Regions from separate parts of the Viridibacillus sp. KH_047 genome, predicted to be linked through region 1. Evidence: predicted binding sites of a transcription regulator. Region 1 holds the regulator's gene; the other holds the start of a gene.
The links. The regulator NrdR, encoded in region 1, represses ribonucleotide reductase genes. The targets are predictions, from matches to a motif close to AACACNATATATNGTGTT.
Positions count from the first base shown of each region.

Region 2: AC3IS5_RS06535 (vitamin B12-dependent ribonucleotide reductase) is a predicted target of NrdR. The motif match lies at 8,640-8,657, and genes of this name have one in related genera.

Region 1 covers NZ_CM174479.1:951,890-963,627, forward strand. Annotated here, with positions in the region: gene polA (DNA polymerase I) at 1-1,207, shown strand, start outside; gene mutM (bifunctional DNA-formamidopyrimidine glycosylase/DNA-(apurinic or apyrimidinic site) lyase) at 1,220-2,092, shown strand; gene coaE (dephospho-CoA kinase) at 2,106-2,702, shown strand; gene AC3IS5_RS04820 (glyceraldehyde-3-phosphate dehydrogenase) at 2,836-3,858, shown strand; gene nrdR (transcriptional regulator NrdR) at 4,102-4,569, shown strand; gene AC3IS5_RS04830 (replication initiation and membrane attachment family protein) at 4,593-6,020, shown strand; gene dnaI (primosomal protein DnaI) at 6,007-6,951, shown strand; T-box leader at 7,027-7,269, shown strand; gene thrS (threonine--tRNA ligase) at 7,624-9,558, shown strand; gene infC (translation initiation factor IF-3) at 10,129-10,635, shown strand; gene rpmI (50S ribosomal protein L35) at 10,673-10,873, shown strand; gene rplT (50S ribosomal protein L20) at 10,928-11,287, shown strand; gene AC3IS5_RS04860 (RrF2 family transcriptional regulator) at 11,453-11,738, opposite strand, start outside.
Region 2 covers NZ_CM174479.1:1,296,533-1,308,270, reverse strand. Annotated here, with positions in the region: gene AC3IS5_RS06585 (hypothetical protein) at 1-126, opposite strand, end outside; gene AC3IS5_RS06580 (SpoIIIAC/SpoIIIAD family protein) at 131-373, opposite strand; gene efp (elongation factor P) at 478-1,035, opposite strand; gene AC3IS5_RS06570 (M24 family metallopeptidase) at 1,057-2,118, opposite strand; gene aroQ (type II 3-dehydroquinate dehydratase) at 2,137-2,565, opposite strand; gene AC3IS5_RS06560 (hypothetical protein) at 2,593-3,042, opposite strand; gene AC3IS5_RS06555 (DUF1385 domain-containing protein) at 3,223-4,101, shown strand; gene AC3IS5_RS06550 (hypothetical protein) at 4,215-4,610, shown strand; gene AC3IS5_RS06545 (hypothetical protein) at 4,645-4,995, opposite strand; gene AC3IS5_RS06540 (HAD-IA family hydrolase) at 5,066-5,635, opposite strand; gene AC3IS5_RS06535 (vitamin B12-dependent ribonucleotide reductase) at 6,039-8,612, opposite strand; gene AC3IS5_RS06530 (lipoate--protein ligase family protein) at 8,788-9,621, opposite strand; gene AC3IS5_RS06525 (rhodanese-like domain-containing protein) at 9,726-10,106, shown strand; gene AC3IS5_RS06520 (ATP-binding protein) at 10,225-11,490, shown strand; gene AC3IS5_RS06515 (hypothetical protein) at 11,585-11,738, opposite strand, start outside.

The sequences.
Region 1 (11,738 bases):
ACAGTTAGAGTTACCACTTGCAGCCATATTAAGTGAAATGGAAAGCGAAGGTATCACGGTTGATCGTGGACGACTTGTTGAAATGGGACATGATCTAACAACGAAACTAAAAGCAATTGAAGAAGATATTTATTCAATTGCTGGTCAAGCCTTCAACATAAATTCACCGAAACAACTTGGGGTTATTTTGTTCGAAAAATTGGGCTTACCTGTGATTAAGAAAACAAAGACAGGTTATTCAACAGCAGCGGATGTATTAGAAAAACTAGAGCCAGAGCACGAAATTATTCGTCATATTTTACAGTACCGTCAGCTTGGGAAATTACAGTCAACATATATAGAGGGATTATTGAAAGAAATCCACGAAGAAGATCAAAAAATTCATACAAGATTCCAGCAAGCGCTAACATCAACCGGTCGCTTAAGTTCAACAGATCCGAATTTGCAAAACATTCCTGTAAGACTTGAAGAGGGCCGTAAAATTCGCCAAGCATTTGTTCCATCAAATCCAGAATGGCTCCTTTTTGCAGCCGATTATTCGCAAATTGAGTTACGTGTATTAGCTCATATGTGTGGTGACGAAAACTTAATTAATGCATTCCAAAGTGGTTCGGATATTCATACAAATACAGCGATGAATGTATTCCATGTAGCAGAAGAGGACGTAACGTCGGATATGCGTCGTGCAGCAAAAGCAGTTAACTTTGGAATTGTTTATGGAATTAGCGATTACGGTTTATCTCAAAACTTAAATATTACACGTAAAGAAGCAGCAGATTTCATTGAACGTTATTTTGCTAGCTTCCCGGGTGTACAAGACTATATGAAAAATATAGTGGAAGAAGCGAAGCAACATGGCTATGTGACCACTATTTTAAATCGCCGTCGCTATTTGCCAGACCTGAAAAGCTCAAACTTCAATTTACGTAGTTTTGCGGAGCGTACTGCAATGAATACACCAATTCAAGGTAGTGCAGCCGATATTATAAAAAAAGCAATGATAGATATGGCAGCAGCATTAAAAGAACAAAATTTACAAACGAAAATGCTTCTTCAAGTGCACGATGAGTTAATTTTCGAAGCACCAAAAGAGGAAATTCCTATTCTCGAAAAATTAGTTCCAGAAGTGATGGGGAAAGCATTTGAACTAAATGTACCACTTAGAGCCGATTTTGCATTTGGTCCAACTTGGTATGATACAAAATAAAGGAGTGATCGCATGCCAGAATTACCAGAAGTAGAAGGTGTTGTGCGTTCATTACAACCGGTCGTTACGGGTAAAACGATTCATCATGTAACGATTTCAAAGGTTATTAAACAAGCGAAAGAGCAAGGTAAAGAGTGTATTATAAAAGCAGTTGATCCTGATTCTTTTCAACAAGCGATTGAAGGAATGACTATTAAAAGCATTGAACGCCGCTCAAAATATATTTTTTTTCACTTGGAGAAAGAAGGAAATCCATATTTGCTCGTCAACCATCTAGGTATGACGGGCGCATGGTTCCATGTATCGCAACTTAGTGATATTACAGAAGAGAAATTTCTAAAGCATGCGCATGTTTTAATTCAATTCGAGGATGACAATTGGCTTGTCTATTCGGATATTCGCCGTTTTGGTGAAATGCGCTTTTTACATGAGCTAGCAGATCATCCGCCACTACTTGAAATGGCTCCTGAACCTTTCTCAGATGAAGCGCTACCTCATTTTCTTGAGAAAGCAAATCTGACGAAGTATGCAAATAAGGCAGTTAAAGAAGTGATTATGGATGGACATGTGATTGCAGGTTGCGGGAATATATATGCAACAGAAGCGCTGTTTAAAATGAATATTCATCCTGCACGTAAATTGTCACGAATTAGTAAACAACGTAAAATTGAACTTTTTGAGACAATTGTTCATATTTTGCAAGAAAGTATTGATGTTGGCGGTTCGACCATTTCGGATTACCGAAATATTAATGGTGAAGCGGGTAGTATGCAACATCGATTGAAAATGTATGGGAAAAAGACTTGTCCGTCTTGTCATGGAGATACTAAACAAAAGATAATTGGTGGCAGAAACTCAGTTTATTGCCCAAATTGCCAACATTAAAGGTGTGATATAGATGATTATTGGATTAACTGGAAGTATTGCGAGTGGTAAAAGTACAGTAGCAGAAATGCTAAAAGAGTTAAATTTGCCTATTATAGATGCTGATTTAGTAGCGCGTGTAGTAGTAGAACCTGGAACAGAACCGCTAAAACAAATTGTGGAAGCATTTGGCGAAGATGTATTGCTAGATGACGGGGCGCTTAATCGCCCTAAACTAGGAGATATTATCTTCCATAATCCTACAGCACGTAGAACGTTAAATGATATTATTCATCCGGCTATTCGTAGTGAGATGCTTCGTCAACGTGATGAACTATTAAAAAATGGTGCAAGCAATGTTGTCATGGATATCCCATTATTATTTGAAAGTCGCCTTCAACATTTTGTTGAGAAGATATTAGTTGTATCTGTCACAGAAGAAACACAATTAAAACGCTTAATGGAACGAAATAATTTATCTGAAAAAGATGCTAAGGCGAGAATTAGTTCTCAACTACCGTTATCAGAAAAGGAAAAAGGCGCTGATGCGGTAATATATAATAATAAATCGCTCGAATCAACGAAAGAACAATTGCATAAAATATTATGTAAGTGGAATGTAATCAATTAAGGTATTTTTGAAAAATCTGAATTGACTAACTTTTAAATGTTCATCATAATAGGTTTTACTTCCCTTAAAATGTGTTATACTAATTTTCGAATTAATAAAATAAGTATAACGCAATTACAGGAGGATATTATTCATGACAGTTTCTATTGCTATTAACGGATTTGGCCGTATTGGCCGCATGGTGTTCCGTCAAGCGATACTTCAAGATGATTTAAATATTGTTGCAATTAATGCTAGTTACCCGGCTGAAACGTTAGCACATTTGATTAAGTATGACACAAATCACGGAAGATTTGATGGCGATGTTCAATTTGAAGAAAAAGCGCTAATCATAAATGGTAAACGTGTTGAACTTATTAGTGAACGTGATCCTTTGAACTTACCTTGGAAAGAAATGAATGTTGATATCGTTATCGAAGCAACGGGTAAATTCAATGCTCGTGAAAAAGCAGCATTGCATCTAGAAGCAGGAGCTAAAAAAGTTATTTTAACAGCACCTGGGAAAAATGAAGATGTAACAATTGTAATGGGTGTTAATGACGAAAAATTAGACCTTACAAAACATGATGTAATATCAAACGCAAGTTGTACTACAAACTGTCTTGCGCCAGTTGCAAAAGTATTAAATGATACTTTTGGCATCGACAATGGTTTAATGACAACTGTGCATTCATATACAAATGATCAAAAAAATATTGATAACCCACATAAAGACTTACGTCGCGCTCGTGCTTGTGCGGCTTCAATTATCCCTACTTCTACAGGAGCTGCCAAAGCTCTAACTCTAGTATTACCAGAACTAGAAGGCAAGTTACATGGTATGGCGCTTCGTGTTCCAACACCAAATGTTTCATTAGTAGATTTAGTAGTAGATTTAAACAAAGATGTTACGGTTGAAGAAGTGAATGAAGCGTTCAAAGCAGCATCAGCTGGTCCACTAAAAGGAATCTTAGACTTCACAATGGAACCATTGGTATCCGTAGATTTTAATACGAACCCAGCATCAGCTACAATCGATGGCCTAACTACAATGGTAATCGGTAGTCGTAAAGTGAAAGTGCTTGCTTGGTACGATAACGAGTGGGGTTATTCAACACGCGTCGTAGATTTAACGAAAAAAGTTGCAGCTGCTCTTAAGGCTTCTGTAAACGCTTAATTTTAATATAATATGACCCTTTCTAGTAGTGTACTAGAAAGGGTTTTTTAGTTTAAGAGTAGAAAAAACATCATATAACTGTGAACATATGTCTGTTTTTTCTGTTAGTATCGACCTTATATTGGCTAAAAACAGTATCTTTATCATACATCTGAGAATTTCCACTGCATTTTTTCGATTTTTTAAGGCATTATTTGATATAATAGATAAACTAAAATGTTTTGCAATCAGGAGAGAAAAAATATGAAATGTCCAGCATGTCAGTTTAATGGAACAAAGGTTATTGATTCAAGACCAGTAGATGACAATAAAGCAATCCGTAGACGCCGAGAATGTGAATCATGTGCATATCGTTTTACTACGTTTGAAAAAGTAGAAGAAATGCCGTTAATCGTCGTGAAAAAAGACGGCTCACGTGAGGAATTTAGCCGTGAAAAAGTTTTAAGAGGTCTTATCAGAGCTTGTGAAAAGCGACCAGTAGCCCTTAATCAATTAGAGGAATTAGTATTTGCTATAGAACAAGATCTACGTCGAATCGGTAACTCAGAAGTGAAAACAGAAGATGTCGGGGAAATGATTATGGATCGACTTGCGAAAATTGACGAAGTTTCTTATGTAAGATTTGCTTCTGTATATCGTCAATTTAAAGATATTAATGTCTTTATTGATGAATTAAAAGAATTAATAGAAAGACAATCCGATGACAAATAAATGCGATATGGAGGACGGTGATCGTGGTGCATTTATATAAAGAACTACAGCCCGTTGATCGATTGTCCATTCGAATGCCATTTCCCGTGTCTAGCTACGATCGTCAACTTATTACTCTGTTATATCAGCCGTTAATAGGTGCTGAGCCCATTAGTTTATACTTTATGCTTTGGGCTGAAGGGGAAAGTACGACTGAAGCTGAATTATCACATTACCATTTGATGAACTCACTTGATATGCCGATTGCAAAGATTTTCGAGTCGCGTATCGCATTAGAAGCTATTGGTTTATTGCGCACTTGGCGTAAAGATTCTGAGGATGTACGCTCATTTATGTATGATGTGATGCCTCCTTTAGAAGCATCGGCTTTTTTTAATGATCCCTTATTATCCATGTTTTTATTTAGCAAAATTGGTGAACAAGCCTATAGACAATTGCGCCAACGTTTCGTTCAGAAGGGTCCATCAAATGATGGCTATCAGGAAGTGTCACGAACATTTACAGATGTTTATCGTCCTGTGCAGCATCATTTACCATCCTTTGAGAATGAGCAGACAGTTAAGGAAAAAGAGAAACCTAAAGAACTACCATTTAACTATGAGGACTTCGATTTTTCATTACTTAGAGCTGGATTGTCAGAACAACTTGTACCATCTTCAGCACTTACTGCTGAAGCGAATGCAACAATTGCAAAGTTAGCTTTTTTATATCATTTAACACCATTAGATATGCAAAAAGTTGTTATGCTCGCTCTAGATGATCATATGACGTTATCAGAGACAAGATTAAAGAAATCGGCAGCTGATTATTACAAATTGACTGTTTCAACAGAACCTCCTGCAATGCAACAGGCTTTCAAATCGGCTGTTAATGAAACAGAGAAAAAGAATACAAAAGAGCAAGCTTTGCAGACTAAGGAAGAGTTATTGATTCATTACCTAGAAACAACCGCTCCAATTGATGTCTTGCGCGATATTGCAGATGGGAAAGAACCAATTCCAGCTGACATTCAGCTTGCTCAAAATCTTGTCCTGCAATATCAAATGCCAATTGGTGTTGTAAATGCCTTACTTCAGTATGTTCTTTTACGTACAGACATGAAGCTAACTAAAAACTATGTCGAAAAGATTGCCTCACATTGGATTCGAAAAGGTGTGAAAACGACGAAAGAAGCAATGGATTTAGCGCGTAAAGAGCATAAGCAGTATATGGAATGGAAAACAGCTGAGCAAAAACCTGCAACGAAAAAACGCTACAGCGGTGGGCGAGAAGAAAAAGTACCTGACTGGTTTAAGAAAAATAAAGAAAAGAAACCTCAAAAAGAAGATGCTGTAACAGAAACTTCAAAAGAAGTAGTTAAGAGTGAGACTGATTTTGAAGAGGAAAGACGTAAAATTCTAGAAAAACTAGGAATAGAAGAAGGGCAGGTGGATTCACATGGAACCGATTAATAATCAACTTAGAAAAGTGATGGATTCACAAACTTTTCAAGAACGATACGAGCAAATGAAGCGAGAAATTCTTGAAAATAAAGGTGTCCAGCAATTTCTAGCTGACAATGATCAAGAAGTAAATAAAGATATGGTAGACCGTGGTCTCGTTAAACTATATGAATATACAGGTCAACAACATGATTGTGATGCATGCCCATCCGTTGTGAAATGTCAAAATGCATTAAAGGGATTTATCCCGAAATTGTCTATTATCCGTGAATCAATAGAAGTCGAGTATACACCGTGCCAACAAAAACGCATGGATGATGAGCGTCGTAAAGCGGCCTCTATGATTTCGAGTATGCATATGCCAAAAGACGTATTAAGAGCGACAATCAAAGATTTAATGATCGATGACCATTCACGTGTAAATATCGCCAATAGAGCAGCAGATTTCGTTCGTGAATTTAAAGAAACGGGTGAACTTCCTCAAAAAGGCTTTTATTTATACGGTGAATTTGGCGTCGGTAAATCTTTTGTATTAGGGGCTATTGCCAATGAATTGGCGACCTTACAAATCAAATCTGTTGTAGTATTTGTTCCTGAATTTTTACGTGAAATGAAAGGTTCAATCCAAGATCAATCTTTACAAGAGAAAATCGATTTTGTGAAAAAGGCACCTGTTTTAATGCTAGATGATTTAGGAGCAGAAACGTTGTCGAGTTGGACACGTGACGAAATTTTAGGAACGATTTTTCATTATCGAATGGCGGAGCAATTGCCGACATTTATCACATCGAATCTTGGTTATGATGAATTAGAAGACCATTTAGCTTATAACCAAAAAGGTGATCGTGATATGTTAAAAGCTTCACGAATTATGGAGCGTATTAAAGCTGTGACGACGCCAATTCGAATGAGTGGGCAAAACCGAAGAGATCAGAAATAGTTACATCTTTTTGAAGGACTTTTTTTCCTACTTGATTTTAAACTTAATCGAGCGTATACTTTCAGTCATAATATAAAAAATGCTTTGAAAAGGACAACAATTTTTTGTACGACTTTTAGAGAGAGAAGCCTAGGCTGGAAGCTTCTTAGTACGGCAAATCATTTACCCCCTTGGAGCAGCGACAGTGAATGTACTAGTAATTGTCGACGGTAACGGCCCGTTAGCCGATCGAGAGCTTCGTCTATACCTGCATTCTTTTAAGTGCGGGCAGTAGAAGGAAGAAGGGTGGAACCACGAGAATACAGCCTCGTCCCTTTTGGGATGGGGCTTTTTTGCGTTTTTATCTAAATGCTGAAGCGGCCCGTTCAGACTCGACAAGCACTGGAACTTTCGAAACAAAAGCGTTTTTTAGCTTTTGCTGTGTATTAAGGAAGGTAACCTAAATTCACGACATCGTGTCGCAACGGTTGCATGACCAACATCCTGTTGGCACAAGTGACCTAGAGAGTCTTGCCGCTGAAGCTAGATATTTAACTAAATGCTGAAGTGGCCCGTTTCAAGGAACACAGTCTTAAAGCGCCACGTCCTGTGGCAACGACTGTATGACCCGCATCGTGCGGGCTTAAACCTCTCGTAAGGCTAAAATAAATAAAATTAAAAGGAGATCACAAAATGGCAGACATGATTAATTTAAAATTCCCAGATGGCGCAGTAAAGGAATTTGCAAAAGGTACAACAACTGAAGAAATTGCACAATCAATTAGCCCAGGACTTCGTAAAAAAGCAATCGTTGGTAAATTCAACGGACAATTAGTAGATTTAACAACACCTCTAGAAGAAGACGGTGACATTGCAATCGTAACACCTTCAGATGCTGAAGCATTAGAAGTAATGCGTCACTCTACAGCTCACCTTTTAGCGCAAGCTGTTAAGCGTATGTTCCCAGGTGTAAAACTTGGAGTAGGTCCAGTAATTGAAGGTGGTTTCTACTACGATATCGACTCACCAGAACCAATCACTGCTGATGATCTTCCGAAAATCGAAAAAGAAATGAAAAAAATCATTTCTGAAAACATCGTCATCACTCGTCAAGACATTTCACGTGCTGAAGCAATCGAGCGCTTCACTGCAATTGATGATGAATATAAATTAGAACTTATCGAAGCTATTCCTGCAGATGAGCAAGTGTCAATCTATGAACAAGGCGATTTCTTCGACCTTTGCCGAGGTGTACACGTTCCATCTACAGGTAAAATTAAAGAATTTAAATTGTTATCAATCGCCGGTGCATACTGGAGAGGTAACTCAGATAACAAAATGCTACAACGTATTTACGGAACAGCCTTCTTTACAAAAGACGATTTAAAAGCGCATCTTCAAATGTTAGAAGAAGCAAAAGAACGTGATCACCGTAAAATTGGTAAAGAACTTGAATTATTCACTTCATCTCAGAAAGTAGGTCAAGGCTTACCATTATGGTTACCAAACGGTGCAACAATCCGTCGTACAATTGAACGTTATATCGTAGACAAAGAATTATCTCTTGGTTACAAACATGTATACACTCCGGTATTAGGTTCTAAAGAACTTTATGAAACTTCAGGTCACTGGGCACACTATCAAGATGATATGTTCCCGCCAATGGAAGTGGATAACGAAACATTTGTATTACGCCCAATGAACTGTCCACACCATATGATGGTTTATAAATCGTCAATGCACTCATATCGAAACCTTCCATTACGTATTGCTGAACTTGGTACAATGCACCGTTATGAAATGTCAGGTGCTGTATCAGGACTTCAACGTGTACGTGGTATGACTCTAAATGATGCGCATATTTTCGTTCGTCCAGATCAAATTAAAGAAGAATTTAAACGCGTCGTAGAATTAGTGCTAGGTGTTTATAAAGACTTTGACTTAAATGATTACTCATTCCGTCTGTCTTACCGTGACCCAGCAGATACTGAAAAATACTTTGATGACGATGCAATGTGGGAAAAAGCACAAGGCATGTTAAAAGAAGCAATGGATGAGCTAGGCTTAGACTACTTCGAGGCTGAAGGCGAAGCGGCATTCTATGGTCCAAAACTTGATGTACAAGTAAAAACTGCAATCGGTAAAGAAGAGACTTTATCAACAGTTCAACTTGACTTCTTATTACCAGAACGCTTCGATTTGAGCTATGTTGGAGAAGATGGTAAACCACATCGTCCAGTTGTTATCCATCGTGGTGTTGTATCAACAATGGAACGTTTTGTAGCTTTCTTAATCGAAGAATACAAAGGTGCATTCCCAACTTGGTTAGCGCCAGTACAAGTAGAAATCATCCCTGTATCAAACGAAGTTCACTTTGACTATGCAAAACAAGTAGAAGAAAAACTTCAAACAGCAGGCTTCCGTGTTGAAATGGATGATCGTGAAGAAAAACTTGGCTACAAAATCCGTGAAGCACAAATGAAGAAAATTCCTTACATGCTTGTATTAGGTGATAAAGAATTAGAAGCAGGTAGTGTAAACGTACGTCGCTATGGCTCTCAAGACTCTGAAAGTATTGCGATTGAAGATTTCTTAGCGAATTTAAAAGCTGACGTTTCTTTTGAATAAGTAATATCTAATATTAAAAAGGTGGCTGGGACATTTATGTCCAGTCACCTTTTTGTATAATATGTGTATGTAATGCGATTTCACTGCCACATGGATGTCGTTTCAACCTAGGTTGCGATGGATGAAGACATCAAAACATTAGCGAAAAATACAATGTAGATTGTAATTTCCCGGTTAAAGAACAGGTTTTAGTGAATAGTTAATATAAGTTAATTTAAAGTATTTACGCTTATTTAAGCGTAAATACTTTTTCTTTTGAAAAACGTCGATTAAAATCATTGACATTAGCGAATAGACATGATAAATTTAGAAAGGTTAATGAATACAAAGTTTGTGGTTGAAGAAGAGGCTGCCCGCTTCTCACCTGTTTGACTCATCAGATGATGTTTACAGGTTACATGATAGAACGGATCACGCATTTAGGCGTGTACATATATCGGCGGGCGGACATTTCGACTATGTCCGCTCGTTTTTTTGTGGACATCGAAATATTCGTACCGGTCATCGGGCAACTAGCCCAAACCATGTATTCGCGACACTATTTGGAGGTGGATTGTTATTAGCAAAGACATGTATGTAAACGAAGGTATTCGCGCACGTGAACTTCGTGTTATCGATCATAACGGTGATCAGCTAGGAGTTAAGACACGTAACGAAGCTTTGGAGATTGCCGAACGCGCCAATCTGGATCTTGTCCTTGTGGCTCCTCAGGCCAAACCGCCAGTCGCTCGTATTATGGACCATGGTAAATTTAAATTCGAGCAACAAAAGAAAGATCGTGAAGTGCGTAAGAATCAAAAAGTTATCGTGATGAAAGAGGTTCGTTTGAGCCCATCTATTGATGAACACGATTTCCAAACGAAACTACGTAACGGGATCAAGTTCCTTGAAAAAGGAGACAAAGTTAAAGCATCTATTCGCTTTAAAGGTCGTGCAATTACGCACAAAGAAATTGGCCAACGTGTATTAGACCGCTTTGCTGCGGCTTGTGCTGAAGTATCTACGATTGAATCAAAACCGAAGATGGAAGGCCGTAGCATGTTCTTAGTTTTACAACCAAAGAACGAAAAAGAGTAATTTTATAGTTACACGAACAGTTTAGGAGGAATTCGACATGCCAAAAATGAAAACTCACCGTGGTGCTGCGAAACGTTTTAAAAGAACGGGTACTGGTAAATTAAAACGTGACCGCGCATTTGGTAGCCACTTATTCGCAAACAAATCAACTAAAGCGAAACGTCACCTACGTAAAGGTCAATTAGTTTCTTCAGGAGACTACAAACGTATCAAGTCTCTACTTGCTTACATGAAATAATTCGATTCGAAAACATACAAATTCATAATATATGAATAGCAGGAGGTAATCACTATGCCACGCGTAAAAGGCGGTACAGTAACGCGCAAGCGTCGTAAAAAAGTTTTAAAATTAGCTAAAGGGTACTACGGTTCTAAACATACTCTTTATAAAGTAGCTAACCAAGCAGTAATGAAGTCAGGTCAATATGCATATCGTGACCGTCGTCAAAAGAAACGTGATTTCCGTAAATTATGGATCACACGTATCAATGCAGCAGCTCGTGTAAACGGTCTTTCATACAGCCGTTTAATGCACGGTTTAAAACTTGCTGAAATCGAAGTTAACCGTAAAATGTTAGCTGATTTAGCAGTAACTGATGCACAAGCATTCGCTCAATTAGCAGATGCTGCTAAACAAGCAATCGCAAAATAATTCATGCTTTCTAGCGTGATTTATCAAAACTCATGAATCTATGATTCATGAGTTTTTTTATTAGAGAAATAATACATGAGTATAGCATGTGCAACTATTTGTATTTTTTACGAATAAAAAAGAGATAATCTTTAATCACTTTTTGATTAATGAGATTATCTCTTTTTATTTTTTGTCGGGAAATAAGAGCGCAGCCAATTCATCTTTTGAGTGTAGAAAATCATCTAATGTATATTCATCAAGAACTGCAATATACGCATGTAATGCCTTATTCAAAGCACCCTTTAGACTGCAGACAGGTGAAATAATACAGCCCACCGATTCTGGATTAAAGCAATCTACAAGGTAGAAGTCCTCCTCGGTTTGTCGGACTAATTTTCCGATGACTATATCTTTTGGTTTTAAAGCTAACCTAATACCGCCACCTCTACCTCGAACAGTTTCAATGTAA
Region 2 (11,738 bases), 340 kb from region 1:
CATAATTAAAAAGCTCATTAATAAGAAAAAAAACACCGTATAAAAGACACGATGCAGAGCAGGAATTGCCATTTGAATGAACATTAAAAGAATAAGCATAATCACAGCGTAAAATAATATCGTCATAAGCTCAGGTAGCCGTTAACCATTGAAAGAAGGTGAGAATTTCATCAAAGAACAAACGTAAAAAATGAAGTAATTCCGCTGCGATATACATATAGGCTAGAAAATAAAGAAAAAAAGAAAACTCCTTTTTGCCGGTTTGTTCAAAAAAGATATGTAAAAGCGCAATCACAAGTCCAATACCGGCGATGCGTAGAATGTCCTGAAGTTCCGTAGCTGCCCCTCCTCTTGTATAATCTAATCTATGCAAAGTTGGAGGGAGATATGATAACAATCATATAAACATCGGATTGAACAAAAAAAATCGACCCCTATAGCATCTGCTATAAGGGTCGATTATTAAGAATAAGTTAATTATCCACGAGATACGTAAGTGCTTTCTTCAGTGTTAATAACTAATTTGTCACCAACATTAACAAAGAATGGTACTTGTACAACTAATCCAGTTTGAACTGTTGCTGGTTTAGAGCCACCTGAAGCAGTATCACCTTTAATACCTGGTTCAGTATCAATTACTTCTAGAACAACTGTATTTGGAAGATCAACACCAAGGATTTCTCCTTCGTGAGACATAATTGAAACTTCCATATTCTCTAATAAGAATTTCAATTCGTCTTTAAGTTGGCTTTCATTTATTTCAATTTGGTCATAAGTTTCAGTGTTCATGAACACATGATTATCACCTGAAGCATATAGATATTGCATTTTGTTATTGTCAATTTGAGCTTTTTCTACTTTTTCACCTGCACGGAAAGTTTTTTCCATTACTGAACCGTTACGTAGGTTACGAAGTTTTGATCGTACAAAAGCTGCCCCTTTACCTGGTTTTACGTGTTGGAAATCAAGTACACGGAAAAGTCCACCGTCTACTACGATTGTTAGGCCTGTACGAAAATCGTTTACTGAAATCATGAATGTTCCTCCAATATTACTTTATAAAATGATTAGTTCTTTTGTGGAATGAGTTAGTTTTTCATTACCTGTCTCTGTGATTAATGTATCGTCCTCAATACGGACACCACCGATACCTGGTAGATAAATACCCGGTTCACATGTCACGACCATACCTGGTTCTAATACAGTAGGTGAACGGAACGATAATCCAGGACCTTCATGTACTTCTAAACCAATTCCATGACCTGTTGAATGGCCAAATGCCTCACCATATCCATGTGCTTTAATATAATCACGTGTTACTGCATCAGCTTCAATACCTGTCATACCTGGTTTAAACTGCTCTAATCCAAGTAATTCAGCATTTAATACAATGTTGTAAATTTCCTTCAATTGATCTGAAGGCTCTCCAACTGCAACTGTACGTGTTGTATCAGAGATATAGCCATTATAGAGCGCACCAAAATCTAAAGTGACAAAATCACCATTTTCTATTATTTTATCAGTTGCAACGCCATGTGGCAATGCCGAGCGTACACCTGATGCAACAATTGTATCAAAAGAAGATGAAGTTGCTCCTTGTTTTCGCATGAAGAATTCCAATTCATTTGATACTTCTAATTCTGTTTTGCCAGCTTTAATAAATGTTAGTATATGCTCGAATGCTGCATCCGCTATTTCACAAGCGACCTTTATAATATTAATCTCTTGCTCCGTCTTAATCAAGCGGATTTTTTCTACTAAACCTGAAACTCCTACTAAATCAGTTTTTAGATGTTTCGAATATAATTCAAATGTGCTATAACTAACGTCTTCTTTCTCAAATGCTAATGTTTTGATACCCATCTCTTGTACTTGTTTAGCAATTTCTTCAATGATTGTAGCTTGGTGTTGTACAATTCTATAATCTTGTACTTGTTTAGTAGCTTGTTCAGTGTAACGGAAATCTGTAATAAAGACTGCATCATTTTGTGAAACAATTGCTACCCCAGATGTTCCAGTAAAATCAGTCATATAACGACGATTATAATCATTTGTAATAAGTATTGCATCAAGACCTTGTTCTTGTAATGCTGCTCTTAATTTTTTTAGTTTTTCCATAATGATCAATTCCCCCTGTTATTGTTCTAAAAACATGCGTAATGCAAGTTGGTACCCCTTAGTCCCCAATCCAGAAATTTGTCCCACACACTCTGGTGCTAAATAAGAGTGGTGACGGAATTCTTCACGTTTATGTATATTCGAGATATGCACCTCTATGACAGGTACATTTACAGAAGCAATAGCATCGCGTATCGCAACACTTGTATGTGTATATGCACCTGGATTAAAGACAATGCCAGCAATTTCATTGTCTTCAGCGTCATGAATCCAGTCAATCAACTGGCCTTCATGATTAGACTGCTTTAACTCAATTGTGGCACCAAACTCACCTGCTAGTTTTTGAAGGGCTTTATCTATATCTTGAAGAGTTTCCGAGCCATATATTCCTGGCTCTCTCTTACCTAATCGATTTAAATTAGGCCCATTTAAACATAAGTACTTCATATCTCTCCCCCTCCCATTTTGATGAATTTATTTTACCACATCAGTATTATAAGGTATTTTACTTCGGGTGTCTAAACTTTCTGCTTTTTTATGGAACATTGCCGTTTCTACTATAAAACGTAAATGCATAGCGATTAAGGCGAAGATAGGAATCGATACTTTTTTTAACTCTACCGTACCGAACATCCACCACTGTAATCCAAAAAGCAGAATAATACTCAATCCCATCGCCGCTATATCCGCGCGAATAGCAATACAAAGTTCACTTAGAAAGTAAATCACTATAGCTAAAACGAACAACATGACCGCTAATGTCGTCCATTTAAATAATGGCATATGCCCACTAAACAAATGCCAGCGCTTAGACCAACCGATTGGACTCCAATGAATGATTGAAAATAGTTGTAGTAATCGTAGACAAACAGTGAATGACACTGCACTTACAATGGTTGTCCAAAACAAGACATGAATTTTCAAAACACAACACTCCTTTTTACAAGCATTGCCTCATTTTCAAAAGCTATTCTTTTCCTAGAGCTTTTTTATAATTTTTAGTACAATAAGAACAGTTGAATATACAAAAAGAGAGCGGTGTGGCAAGTGAAGGATCAACCTCAGACTCCAATTTACGGAGGACAAGCATTGATTGAAGGCGTAATGATGGGCGGTAAAGAACATACTGTATCCGCTATTCGCCGTAATGATGACTCAATAGAGTATTTCTATGTTAAAAAAGAAAAAAAGCCAGCACTTCAAAGGTTGAAGAAGATTCCATTTATTAGAGGGATAGTTGCAATTATTGAATCTGCTGCAAACGGCTCAAAGCATTTGCAATTTGCAGGTGATCGCTATGATGTCAATCCAGGCGAAGAAGTTGAAGAATCTGCTGAAGAAGGCTCAAAGCTCCAAATGATTTTAGGCGTAGCTGCAATTGGCGTACTTTCATTCCTTTTCGGTAAATTTATTTTCACATTGATTCCTGTATTCTTGGCACAGCTTTTCCATACATGGTTTCCTGGAAAAGCCGCACAAATTTTGTTAGAGAGTGGTTTCAAACTAGTATTGCTAATCAGTTATATTTATTTTGTATCACTGACTCCACTTATTAAACGTGTTTTCCAGTATCACGGCTCTGAACATAAGGTTATAAATTGTTATGAAAACGGTCTCCCTTTAACGGTAGAAAATGTACAAGCGCAATCACGTTTACACTACAGATGTGGTAGTAGTTTTATGTTATTTACAGTTATCGTAGGTATGTTCATCTACTTCCTAGTACCGACTGATCCATTCTGGCTACGTATTGTAGATCGTATATTACTAATCCCAGTCGTACTTGGAGTGGCTTTTGAAGTACTGCAATGGACTAACGCTTGTCGGAATATACCAGTACTGCGCTATTTAGGTTATCCAGGTTTATGGCTTCAATTACTTACAACTAAAGAACCCAAAGACGATCAAGTAGAAGTTGCTATTGCTTCATTTAATAAATTATTAGAAATCGAGAAAGACCCTAAAAATATAACAGTAAACTAACAGAAACGTAGAAGAGCTCAGCAAGCTCTTCTGCGTTTTTCTTTTTGTTGATAAAATGACATTTTACACAAATGGATTTAATTGGTATATTTTAATAAAGGAGGTTCTTTCTATTGAAGAAAAGACTTTTCGTTTTTTCTGTTGTTTTTATATTAATTAGTAGTCTATTGTTTTTATATATTTATATTATTAAAAATGGTAATCCTTATACGAGGCTTTTAGTTCAATATCAAATGAAAAAACACATGGAAAGAAATGACATTACAACTGATATGTTAGTTCCGGATAAATCTGGTTACATAGAACCTAAACAGGTAGTACATAAGGATTATTATCAAGGCTTATTTCAATTACAATTTAAAGATGAAACGCAAATTACTTATTATTACGGACTACATAAAGAAAATAAAGAAATCATTCAATTTTGTAAAGAGAATCCGTTAGTTAAACGCTCCTTTAAAAAGGCGAAACATAGTGAAGAAATTTGTGCAAATGCCTATAATAACTAAAAAAAATCTGTGCAGAATTTGCACAGATTTTTATTTATTTGTTTTTAATAGCGCGAAGCTTCTGAATTCCTTTTACTCCAAAATAACCAATTACCCAAAAGACAAGAAAATATAAGCCATATCCCCATGCAGAGCTGTTTAATACCGTAAAGAGGATAATGATAAAAGCAATATAAGAAACTGCTAATGCAATCCAAGGATTAATATTATTTAAAGCACATGAAATTCCCTGCACTAAAAAAGTTAAAGGAAAAATAAGGACTAAGCTAAGTAGGAAATAGGATTTGTTTGCTTCGTCATTTCCAAAAGCTCCTGTCAAAGTCATCGCGATAACACCTAGCATCGCAAATGCCGGGAAGAAAATACCCGCAATTTTATTACCCACATGATCACTCCTAACAAATTCTCTTCATTTTATCATGAATGTTCACATAGGTGGGAAATTAAAAAAACGTTTATCTGTTTAATTTTACTACATCAAAAAAATCATCATAATCATTTATTTGAAAGTCTGCCGCTTCACAATTTCCCCCATACATACAACTCATCATCCCTATTTTCTTCGCAGGGATTAAATCGAGTTCCCTATCTCCAATCGCTATATCTAAATTATATTTTTCATGTAAATATTGATATGAAGTTGGATCAGGCTTACGTGGATATCCATTATCAACAGTGACAATTTCAATGAAGTATTTTTCAAAACTATAGTATTGAAGAATATCCAAAACCGGTTTTCGCTCCTTATGTGTCATAATTACATTTTTGTTTGCAAATCGTAAAATCTTCTCAACATTAGGAAACGGCTTTATACTACTTGGTGCTATCTCTAGATTAAGCTGTTTAACTTCTTTTATTTGTTCATCTGATAATTTAAAATGCTTAAATGCATGCGTTGCTGAAATCTTCAATTCGCGATAAATATCTTCTCGAGCAACTGTACCATTCAATATTTTATATAAATTTTCTGTGTACGCTGGATATGTATCAAATAAAGTACCATCAAAATCCCATAGTATATTCATATAACCCCTCCTGATTTCTTCAAACAAAGTATTTATTTTAATTACTTATTTAATAGGACCTCATAAAAGTTGTTGTAATCGCCTTTATTTTACCCCGGAAATATTCATGCTTAAACCGTCCAGGTAATATAGCAATATTGTTTACATCTTTCTCTTATTTAAACATAATATACCCAATTTTCATCTTCCATGAACTTCTTTCATCTGCATTATTATCAGATTCATATTAAAAATTTCAGCTGCTTTTGACATGGTTTTACTAGATCTATTCATAAAACTGAATTTCAATTAAAAAAGACTCCCTCTTCATCTATTAATGAATGGGAGTCCTTAATGGTTGTTATGATTTTAAGTGTTATCTAAAATAACCGTTTTTGCGCTCGTTAGTAGCAAATTCAGTAACTTAAAGACCACATTTAAGTTGCGCACCACAGTTAGTGCATGTGTTACAGCCGCCTAGTTCTTCAACTGTTCCTTTGCGACATACTGGGCATGTGTTACCGACTTCAGAGCCGATTGTTACGTTTGTTGAACGTAAGTCTTGAATTGTATCGATTAAAACAACTGGACGTTTTTCAGTCACTTGTTCTTCTTGTAGAGTGTCCTCGTCCATAACGTTTTCTTCTGCTTTTAGAGTTAATACCTGTGAATCACGGCTACCATCAACATAAACTGTACCGCCTTTAGCGCCACCGTTGTATAAGCGTTCGTACACTTTCTGTACTTGCTCTACAGTGTAACCGCGTGGTGCGTTTACTGTTTTAGAGATTGAGCTATCAATCCAGCGTTGGATAATGCATTGTACATCTGCGTGTGCTTCTGGAGCTAATTCCATAGCAGTTACAAACCATTCAGGAAGGTTTGCTTCATCTGCATCTGGGTTAGCAGCTAAATATTCTTGTACAATATCAGCTTTTACTTCAATGAATTTACCAAGACGACCACTACGGTAGTAAGTAAATGAGAAGTATGGTTCTAATCCAGTTGAAACCCCAACCATTGTTCCTGTTGAACCTGTAGGAGCTACAGTTAGTAGGTGCGAGTTACGAATACCGCCTTCAAGTACTGCTTCACGGATATGCTCAGGCATTTTTTGCATGAAGCCAGTTTCTGTAAAGCGTTTGCGAAGTGCTAATGTTTCAGCTTCTGTTTCGCCTGTTAAGAATGGGAAACTACCTCGTTCTTTTGCAAGTTCAGTAGAAGCTTCATAAGCTGTTGTCGCAATCGTCTTAAAGATTTCATCAACAAGGATGTTACCTTCTTCAGAACCGTATTCTTTTTCACAGTAGATAAGTAAATCAGCCATCCCCATAACACCTAGTCCAACACGGCGTTCGCCTAATGCTTGTACTTTGTTGTCTTCAAGGAAATAAGGTGTAGCATCGATTACGTTATCTTGCATACGTACTCCGACACGAACTGTTTCTTTCAACGCTTCAAAGTCCACTGTTTTCGTATCTTTTTGAGCAAATTGCGCTAAGTTTACAGCTGCTAAGTTACAAACTGAATATGGCGCAAGTGGTTGCTCTCCACATGGGTTTGTTGCTACAACTTTTTGACCGTATGCTTTTGCGTTTGTCATGTCGTTTGCGTTATCGATGAAGAAAATACCTGGTTCTGCTGAGTAAGTTGCACAGATGTTGATTAAGTTCCAAAGTTCACGTGCTTTTACTTTACGGTACGTGCGTACAGCATGTCCCATTTCAGCCCATTCACGAACATCGCCAACTTCATGCCATGTATCGTTATAAATTTTCATTTCTTCAGCATCATATGATTCAACCGCTGGGAATCGTAAGTCAAATTCAGCATCAGCTTCTACAGCTTCCATGAATTCATTTGTGATTGTAACAGAAATATTCGCACCAGTTAGGAATTCAGCGTTATGTACGCTGTATGTTCCGCCATCACGTAATTTCGTCTCAGCATCACGAATAATCGCTTCATTAAAACCGCCGACACCAGGGATAGTTTTATAATTAATAATACCTTGATACATCGCTTCTTCTTGCTGCGTTAAAGGTTTGAATTTTAGTTTTTCTTTCGCTAGACGTTGGATTGTTTCATCCGTTGTATTTTCGATTAAGAAACGTAAAATACGAGGATTTTGCATTTTTGAAATAATAAATTCAATAATGTCCGGATGCCAATCTGCTAACATTATCATTTGTGCACCACGACGTGATCCGCCTTGTTCAACGAGATGAGTCAGCTTAGCAATATCATCTAACCATGAAACAGATCCTGATGATTTACCGTTTACACCGCGAGCCAGCGTGTTTCGTGGACGTAATGTAGAACCATTAGTACCTACACCGCCACCGCGACTCATAATTTCCATTACTTGTTTACGGTGATCACTAATGCCTTCACGAGAGTCTGCTACAAATGGCATTACATAACAGTTAAAGTAAGTAACATCTGTTCCTGCGCCTGCTCCGTAAATAACACGTCCCGCTGGAATAAAGTTTAACTTCACTAATTGCTCGTAGAATTTTTCATACCATTCTTGGCGTTTTTCCTCTGTTTTTTCAACGGCTGCTAAGCCAGTTGCATTACGTTTTGCAATTTGTTCGTAAAAGACTTCAAGAGGCTTCTCAATAACGTCTAAAGAACGTGTGACAATTCCTGATTGTTGTTCAGAATCATCATCAATAGCACTTCTATAATCTGCTTCAATCAGCACGTCAGCTGTTTTCTTTTCTGCATTAATTGAAACGATATAACCAAGACCACGTGCTGGGAATTTAGGGTCAGCTTTGACCGTTAAAACAACAAAATCCCCTGCTTTTAGCGTTTTCTTTTCTGTATCTTTAAAAGAATAACGGTCGATCATGACTAATCGAGACACACCTTTATGTGTTATATGCATGTCCTCTGTGATGGCATGAACTTGTGGAAATTGTTGAATATCATTATTTAATTGTTGTACATTAATCGTCTGATTATGATGCTGTGAAGCAAGTACCATTATCATTCGCCTCCCTATTTAGATCGTGCTTTAAATACTATATATAGTGTTTGCTCAAGACATTACGATACTATATATTGATAAGAAAAGCAAATACGGTGATTTTGAGCAAAATGTTGATTTAACAACATTGGAAGCGATTTTTCGGTTTTTACAAAACTAAAATAAGTCAAAAAGACTACTATTTTCTAAAATTCCATTCATCACTTTCATAGCGAGTTTTTGCTAAATTATTAACAAAATCCATTTGTTCCTGCGTTAACGTATACGGTACAAGTTCTATGTCTAATCCGTCCTCAAATCCTTTGCGGAAAGCAGATATACATGTTTGAACATCGATAGGATTTTGCGCTAACTGATTAATAGCTACCGCTTTTTGTGGTAAATGTTTGCGCATACGCTCCTTTGAAGCTTCCGATGGAAATTTAAAAAGAGAGATCAATTTTTCATCATCGAGATCGATTAATATCGCTCCATGTTGTAAAATGACACCTTCTTGTCGCGTTTGTGCACTACCTGCTACCTTCTTACCTTCTACTACTAATTCATACCAACTTGGCGCATCAAAACAAACTGCGCTCTTCGGAGTTTTCAAATCTGCTCGTTTTTCATCTGAATCAGGGACCGAAAAATACGCATCTAACCCTAAGTTTCGGAATCCTAGTAATAAGCCTTCACTTAATACTCTATAAGCTTCAGTCACCGTTTTAGGCATGTCTGGGTAGTCTTCATTAACGATGATGCTATATGTTAGTTCATGTTCATGTAAGACTGCACGTCCGCCTGTCGGACGGCGTACAAATCCTACATTTAATTTATGTAATTGTTCAAAATCAATATCTTTTTCTGCACGTTGAAAATAACCAATAGAAAGTGTTGCTGGATTCCATTCGTAAAATCGAATAACTGGTGGAATTAAACCTTTACTATGCCAATGTAGGAGCGCTTCATCTAATGCCATATTGAATGCAGGGCTACAAGGACCTGAATTAATAAAATACCATGTTGTTTTCATTTGGTCTCCTCCTTATAATCAACTTATCTATTTTAACAAACTCATTGGACTATCGCTACATGTTCTTTTATAATATTACTGTAGATAGAAAGGGGTAAGACGATTTGAGTTGGTTATATACATTAGCAATTGTTTTATTTGTGGTGATTGTATACGCTTTGGTGAACGCTCTTCGTTTCAAAAAAGCAGTTACAACATTAACACAAGAAGAATTTATTGAAGGTTATCGTAAAGCGCAATTAATAGATGTGCGTGAGCCAAAAGAATTTGACGGTGGTCATATTCTAGGTGCTCGTAACGTTCCAACCTCACAACTTCGTCAACGCTATAAAGAAATTCGCCCAGACAAACCTGTTTACTTGTATTGCCAAAATGCAGGACGCAGTGCACGTGCTGCTATGTTATTAAAGAAAAAAGGCTATGATCAAGTATACCAATTACAAGGTGGATACAAAAATTGGACAGGCAAAATCAAAGTGAAGTAATTTGATTGCGTTGCAAATAAAAAAGAGTCATTTCTATTTTCAACAGAAATGGCTCTCTTTTTTCTTATTTATATATGTTTATAGCTATTAGCTAATAACGTCCATAAAGGAGGATATAATGCCAAAATTCTTATATACTTTTCACGAAAATCTGCGACAAGACATCCCTAACTACGCAGATGTATCTGCCGTCTTTGAGCGCATCTCAAAAAAACTAAATGAAATACACCCTGCTGATTTTCGTGGCGTAACTGTAGAACTAAATAATTCACAATTTCATCATCATTTACTAGAAATGATGGAAAAGGAATTAATCCGCTATGAAAATTTGAGTTATATATATGCGTCATTACCTAGCATTGTCTTAAATTCTGTCTCAGAAGATCAATTAGATAATCAGTTAAAATCAATCAAGACATTTAGTAATTCTTTGATCTACTTCCCTGATTATGAAGTAGCTATTACACAGATCCCTGTATTCCGCTCCGATTCAGAATGGCCAGAGTTTTTCTATTTTACAACTAGTGCGGAGAAAATGATGAATTTTATCGAAGCTATTCAAGAACAGTTACGTCAAATGTTGATGGAAACTGTCACATACTTAGTTGATGTTCATGATGGTATTAAACGACGGAGTTACGGCTCAGGTAAGCAAATTACACGAGATGATGTTTTCTTAGAACCTTCACTTAAGCAAGAGATTTTCCGTTCAATTGATGAGTTTTTCAATGACGGTGGCAATTTCTTTAAACATTACGGCCTTCCTTATAAAAGAGGGATCTTATTATATGGCTCACCTGGAAACGGAAAGACTACGCTTGTAAGGTCCATTACAGGCTCTGTAACAGCTCCTGTTGTGTATTGGCAAATTACTGAGCATACCTCAAGTGAATCCATTGAAGAGGTCTTCCGTATGGTAACAAGTTTGGCTCCTGCAATACTTGTTATTGAAGATATTGACTCTATGCCCGAATATACACGTTCTTTATTTTTAAATACACTCGACGGCGCACAATCACGTGAAGGTATTTTTTTAATTGGTACGACCAATTATCCTGACCGCATCGATCCTGCTTTAATCAACCGTGCAGGAAGATTTGATAGAGCTTATGAGATTATGAATCCTACAACTGAAATACGTGCTACATATTTACGCAAATTGGATATTCAGCATATATTCACAGAAGATGAGCTAATGGATGCTGCTAAACTTTCAAAAGAACTTTCTATGTCTCAACTCAATGAATTATATATGTCAGTCGCTCTAAATTGGCATTATGATAAAAAACTCGATTACGAGAAATGTATCAAAGATTTACAAAAACAACGTAAAAAGGCCTTCCGTAATGAATGGGAAAGAAATGAAGTAAATATAGGATTCTAGGAAAACACCCCCTAGAGAAAGAATTAATCAATCTCTAGGGGGTGTTTTTTTCGAATAGGGTTAAATAACGGGTTTGCTCACTGAACTTACTGTTTTAATCTTTAATAGTTTTTTGCTTATTGATTTCTTGTAAAATTTGTAGATTCGTTAAACCATGTTTATGTAGCAAATCATAAATGATTTTCTTTTCGTATTCCATTAGCGCCTTTGTATGCGCATCTGGAGTGAAATAGATTAACGTACTTTGT